DNA from 2 places in the Halomonas sp. FeN2 genome. Region 2 is predicted to be linked to the other one. Evidence: predicted binding sites of a transcription regulator. Region 2 holds the regulator's gene; the other holds the start of a gene.
What was found. The regulator LexA, encoded in region 2, represses DNA repair genes until DNA is damaged. The targets are predictions, from matches to a motif close to TACTGTNTANNTANACAGTA.
Positions count from the first base shown of each region.

Region 1: the regulator LexA is predicted to act here: its motif matches at 1,857-1,876, upstream of KF947_RS18610 (LexA family protein).

Region 1 is NZ_CP074200.1:4,036,719-4,039,902, forward strand. Features, by position in the region: gene KF947_RS18605 (Y-family DNA polymerase) at 57-1,358, opposite strand; gene KF947_RS18610 (LexA family protein) at 1,390-1,833, opposite strand; gene KF947_RS18615 (DUF2283 domain-containing protein) at 2,216-2,407, opposite strand; gene KF947_RS18620 (DUF4258 domain-containing protein) at 2,404-2,664, opposite strand.
Region 2 is NZ_CP074200.1:4,750,310-4,753,493, reverse strand. Features, by position in the region: gene KF947_RS21940 (L,D-transpeptidase) at 1-328, opposite strand, end outside; gene KF947_RS21935 (TetR/AcrR family transcriptional regulator) at 306-998, opposite strand; gene lexA (transcriptional repressor LexA) at 1,410-2,090, shown strand; gene KF947_RS21925 (energy-coupling factor ABC transporter permease) at 2,263-2,934, opposite strand; gene purU (formyltetrahydrofolate deformylase) at 2,959-3,184, opposite strand, start outside.

The DNA.
Region 1 (3,184 bases), 710 kb from region 2:
AAAAAAGCGCTTCCTGCGTTGGCGTCCGTTAAATCCGATAAACGCTAGGGTAACGGTTACGTACGCGAACTACACGCATCGATAGCGCCTGGGTGAGTGCCCACTTTCATTAGTTCGTCCCAGCGTGTGGTAAAGCGATTAGAGCGATGGGCGCAGCGTAACTGCCAGGCGGCTGGTGCATTCGTCATGCCAAAGCTGATTGTGCCTTGCCCCATGCGCTGGTTGATCTGATCAATGGTGGCCATCAAAAACGGGTGGCGATCGCGGGCAGGTTGATGCAGTAACGACATTTGGTACTGTTCGGCATCTACTAAATCCAGCAGCATTACGCCGGCCTTCATAAATTGGTAGCGGGGGCGATGAATCCGCTCAAGACCTTGGCGGACGGCATCAAGGATCACCCGGGTATCGTCGCTTGGTGAGGGCAGGGCGATCAGCTCCTGCGGGAAGTATTGCAACTGATCGCGACGATGACGGTTAGTGTTGAGAAATACCATCACCGCACGGGCTAAACTGCGCTGCTCGCGAAGTTTTTCAGCGCTGCGCTGCGCGTGACGGCGCAGCGCGTTATGCACCTCTGCAAACACACCGGTCGGTTGTCCGAAAGAGCGGGAGGTCATAATGCGCTCTCGGGGTTTATCTAGCGCGTTCATCGTCAAACAGGGTACGCCGCGTAGCTCAAGCGCCGTACGCGCTAGTACCACCGAGAAGCGCTTGCGGAGCTGTTTTTCATTGCTTTCGCGCAAGTCCCAGGCGGTATTAACACCGCCAATGGCCAAACGCTCGGCAAGCCGGTGGCCGACGCCCCATACACTGCCCACCGGCGTCCGTTTGAGCAACGCCTCCGTAGTGTGATCCTGCCCATTAAGCAAGCAAACGCCTTGGTAGTGAGGGGCTTGCTTGGCAAGGTGATTGGCCAGTTTGGCGAGCGTATGGGTGGGGGCCAGCCCAATACAGACCGGTAACCCCAAATAGCGGCGGATACGCTGGCGTAATTCCCGCCCCAGCCCCTCACACTGCTCTGTGGTTAACCCTTCCAGATAGACGAACATCTCATCTATCGAGTAGGGCGCAACCTCTGGACAGGCATCGCGTAGCAGTTGAGTCAGCCGCCCCGACATATCGCCGTAGAGCTCATAGTTAGACGACAGAAGATGGATCTCGCCGCGCCGGCGCAGCCCTTCAAGCTTGAAGGCGGGTGTGCCCATGGGGATATCCAGCGCTTTCAACTCCGCTGAGCGGGCGATCACGCAGCCGTCGTTGTTTGACATCACTCCCACAGGTCTACCTTCCAGCTTGGGCTGAAAAACCCGCTCGCAGCTGACATAGAAGTTGTTGGCATCGACGAGACCGATCATCGCCACCTCTCAATCAACGTAAGTAGCTTGTTCAACGTAAGTACTCATGCACCACCGCGCGCACCACGCCCCAAAGCTGGCAGTCGCTGCTTTCAAGGGGCAGCGGCGGGTAGTTTGGGTGGCTCGAACAGAGGTGCGGTGTGCCGCGGTAAAGCGCGTAGCGTTTAACCAACGCCTCGCCCTCCAGCATAGCGACCAAAATATGCCCCAGGCGCGGCTCGATACTGCGGTCAACAATCAGCAGGTCGCCTTCAAAAATTCCCCAGCCCTCCATGCTGTCGCCGGTGGCGGTGACATAAAACGTCGCGGTGGGGTTTTTAACCAGGCGTGTATTGAGATCCAGCGTGCATGGCTCGTAATCCTGAGCAGGCGAAGGAAAGCCGCTAAAACCAGCGCGGCCCATAAAGGTTAAATAAGGCAACGGCTGAGAGCTTAACGGCAAGGCTGGCGTAAAGTGAGCTGACTGGCCCGGCATCGTCGGCATCCTGATTCTTGGGGTATTGTATAAATATACAGTATTTTGCAGGGCGAAGGAAAATGCAAGGGTCGCGAGCTAAAGCTATCTCCCACAAGGGGCGCTATCAGGCTGGCAGTTTATTGTAGGAGGCCGCTTCAGCGGGCGAACAGGGTATTCGGCCGGAAGCTTGAAGGGTTGCGAGCTAAAGCTATCTCCCACAAGGGGCGCTATCAGGCCGGCAGTTTATTGTGGGAGGCCGCTTCAGCGGGCGAATAGGGGTGTTTGGCTGGAAGCTTGAAGGGTCGCGAGCTAAAGCTCCTTCCCACAAAGGGGGTTATCAGGCTGGAAGCTCGGATGGCTGCGAGTTAGAGCTATCTCCCAGTGATTAGGTTACTGGACTTTAGGCAGCATGGCTTTTTAGCAAAGGCCAAGCACCTTGCTTTGATGCATCCAAAATAACAATTTCAGCAATTGTGCCGTCTTCTGCATAGCTGATATGCGTATGCCAATCTTGAGAAACCTCTTTCGTGATCGGCTTCTCGGATAAATGGAGTACCAAAATATCATCGGCCTCATCATAGGTCGTTCTCATGACATTTCCTCCCATTCAAAATGGTGCATCACTGTTTTTACAATTAGCTGATCTTCTAATACTACTGCAGCACAGACAAGATTGTCGGAGCGGTGGGCGAACGCTTTAGCGATCCATAGCCTGGCTTGATCTTTATAGCGGGTTTCACCCGTTTCTAGCAGCTCACATAGCTGTGCTTCATCAATCTCCCTTTGCTGCATACGTTCCCGCGCGTGGCGTGTAACGTGCACATTGCGCTTAAAACGATTGGAATACATTACAACCGCGCCCTGGGCTAGATGTCATGGATACACTTTTTTGTACATCAATAGTTTTATTGAAGAAGCAAAGCATTTAACAGATGAGAATAGCATATAGCCACAGAGCTGAATGTATGTTGTGGGAGGCCGCTTCAGCGGGCGAACGGGGGAGCAAGAAGCTTGAAGGGTCGCGAGCTAAAGCTACCTCCTACAAGGGGGCTATTAGGCTGGGAGCATATTGTGGGAGGCCGCTTCAGCGGGCGAACGGGGGAGCAAGAAGCTTGGAGGGTCGCGAGCTAAAGCTGCCTCCTGCAAGGGGGCTATCAGGCTGGAAGCATGTTGTGGGAGGCCGCTTTAGCGGGCGAACGGGGGAGCAAGAAGCTTGAAGGGTCGCGAGCTAAAGCTGCCTCCTACAAGGGGGCTATCAGGCTGGAAGCATATTGCGGGAGGCCGCTTTAGCGGGCGAACGGGGGAGCAGGAAGCTTGAAGGGTCGCGAGCTAAAGCTGCCTCCTACAAGGGGGCTATTAGGCTGGGAGC
Region 2 (3,184 bases):
CACACAGCCACAGTATGCGGGTCAAAATCCAATCACGCTCAGGATGCTCTTTGGCGAGTTCGGGCGAAAAGGTCTCGCCCGTCCAGCGACGACCGCGAAACACCGCATTTTCGGGCATGTCTCCACCAATAGCGGCTCGCACATAATGCCAGCCGTGGGGCGTTTTACCACTGCCATTGCGCTCCCCGCTTCCAGCAGCACCGGAGGAGATTGCACACTCATGGAGCACTTTAGGCCCTCGCCAACAGCGCAGCGCCTGTTGGGTAGTATCAATCTCCAGCCAGATATTCTCAGTGGGAGGTAGCTCAGCTAGCGTAGGCGTTCGCATGTTTTCCTTCTTCAGGTTTGGCTTCTTCAAGGGTCATGGGTAACGGCGCATTCATGGCAGCCACAACGACAGGAAGCAAGCGTCTGACCAAATCACGCACCGAGACCTGTTCGTGGTAATCCTTCTCCGCGATATCGCGCAGTGCATCGAGGCCAGAAAGGGTAAATATTACCGTCCCAAGCATAAAGTGTAGCCGCCAAAAGCGCTCAGCGTCAGGCAGATCCGGCGTTGCTTTACGTACAAGCTCGGTGAAGCGGGTAAACACATCACCATACTCTTGCTGGATATAGCGCCTGAGATGCCCCTGTGCCTGGCTGTAGGCAAGACCGAGCAAGCGCATGAACACTTTTAAGCTATTACGTTCGGCGGGTACCGCAAGAACGGTGGTGGCCATGGTTTCGAGCAGTGTTTCAAGTGGAATAACACGACCAGCGTGTTGGCCTTCCAGCTCATCCAGCGCGGTATGAAAACGCTGAGTAAAAGGATCCAAATAGCGGGAAAAAACGGCCTGAATCAGGGCTTTTTTGGAACCAAAATGGTAATTAACAGCGGCCAGGTTAACGCGCGCTTTGCTAGTGATGTTGCGCAGCGAAGTTTCGGCAAAACCCCGCTCTGCAAACAGCACCTCAGCAGTATCGAGTATACGGGTCACCGTATCAGATTGAGCCATGTCGCTCTCCAGGGAAACAGGTGTTTAAAACATAGCAAAATACTATGCCATAACCTTGGTGGGCTCAACGCTTGATTTACTGACAAAATGTGGCAGGTTAAATAAGCAGAAACTTAGTTTCAAACGATTAAGGGGCCTCTGTTTAACGTAATGAGCGAAGACCAGACAAGGCAAAAATCAACGAAAAAGCGGAGTTTACGGGTTGTAAATGAGCATTTTGAGGCGATTTTTAACGCCGTATGGTCGAGCGCAATAGTTAATCAGAGGTTTCTTAGGAAAATTGTATAGACATAGTCGATAGGCACTGACAGGCCATATACTGGACAGAGGAACATACTGTATACTTAAACACTTATTGATTAAGTCGACATTTAGCTTGTTACTGTCTATTCACTATTTATGGAGTCTGGTATGTCGCGTCCGCTAACCGCTCGCCAACAGCACGTGTTTGATTTTATCGTTAAGACTATGGGCGAATTTGGCTACCCTCCTACCCGTGCTGAGATTGCCAAAGCACTCGGCTTCCGCTCCCCCAATGCGGCTGAAGAGCACCTGCGCGCGCTGGAACGCAAAGGCGTTATTCGCATTATCCGCAACACGTCTCGAGGCATTCGCCTGCCCAACCAGGAACCTCAAGAGACCCTCGATAGCGCAGTCACCGCGTTACCCGCTGCCAACGTTGAACCCCTGCCCGCTGGCCTGCCAGTGATCGGTGAGGTGGCCGCTGGAAGCCCCATTTTAGCCGCTGAACATATTGATCGTTACTGCCCCCTGCCGGCTGAGTACTTCACGCCCAAAGCTGACTACCTGCTGCGTGTGCGCGGGCTTTCCATGAAGGATATTGGCATTTTGGAGGGTGATTTATTGGCGGTTCATCGCACCGAACGAGTGCGCGATGGCCAGATCGTGGTTGCCCGCTTAGACGATGAAGTAACGGTTAAACGCTTCAAACGCCAGGGGCATCAAGTGACGCTGTTTGCAGAGAACCCTGATTTTGCGCCCATTGAAATCGACCTGCGCTCCCAATCCCTCGATATCGAAGGCGTTGGAGTCGGAGTGATTCGAGGCGGTAACGGCCAGGCACTCGGCTAGCAGCCTGTCGGACTTAACACTGATCTACTGCGAATCCCGGTATTTTGGCCAACTTTATTCGATCGATTTCGTTAAATAGCGCGCTATTCGCCTCAATCGATCGATAAATTTGGCTCAAAATCCGTGCTTCTCGCGACGATCGGTCAAGCCCGACAGGCTGCTAGCCCCCACACTATTGCATGTCGATATAGCGGTGGTCATTGAAGGTGGCCACCCAGTTAGGGTGATAGACCAATAAAATACTTAGCAGCATGCCGGTAATAAACGCCTCTGAAGGCATTAACAAGGGCAGGAAGCGCGCGTACTCCTGGGCAAGGTAGATCGCCTCAGGGTCAGTCCCTGCGACGATAATCAGCACTACCGCCGCCAGACCTCCCCCTAGCGTTGCCAGCGCCGCGCCGAAAAAACCGCAGGCAAACAGAAAGACCATCAAGTTATCCGGCAGGCGGCGATCTACCAGCCGCCATACCGTGCCAATAACGGCCGCCGGAACGATCCCGGTAACCAGCACATTTGCCCCCAACAACATCCATTCATTGCGACCAATCACCACCATGGCGATATTGATCAGCACGTTGCTGATCAGCGCTAACGGCGCTTTAAAAACCAGTGTCATCAATACCGTAAAGACAAGGTGCAGCGTTAGCCAATCAACCGCCTGCGCGCGAAGCTGCCACATAAGCATCACCGCCAGCGTGGCGCCTAACCAGCGGTGCTGAAGCGCGGTATCCTCGATCAATACCTGCCAGGGCCGCCGCCAAAGTGTCCACGCTATCACGCCCAGCGAGAGTAGCCAGGTGAGCAGCAGCGCCCAGGGCGCTAGTACACTTTGCGCAAATGACATGGCGGCCTCTAGGGTTGATGAGCGTTAACTAAATACCACTGTCTTGTTGCCGTGCACCAGCACGCGATCTTCCAAGTGCCAGCGCAAGCCCCGAGCGAGCACGGCTTTTTCTACATCACGTCCAAAGCGCACTAGATCAGTGGGTGTGTGGCAGTGGCTAACACGATGGATATCCTGTTCGATGATAGGACCTGCGTCGAGTTCCTCGGTTACATAGTGACAGGTAGCGCCGATCAGTTTAACGCCACGC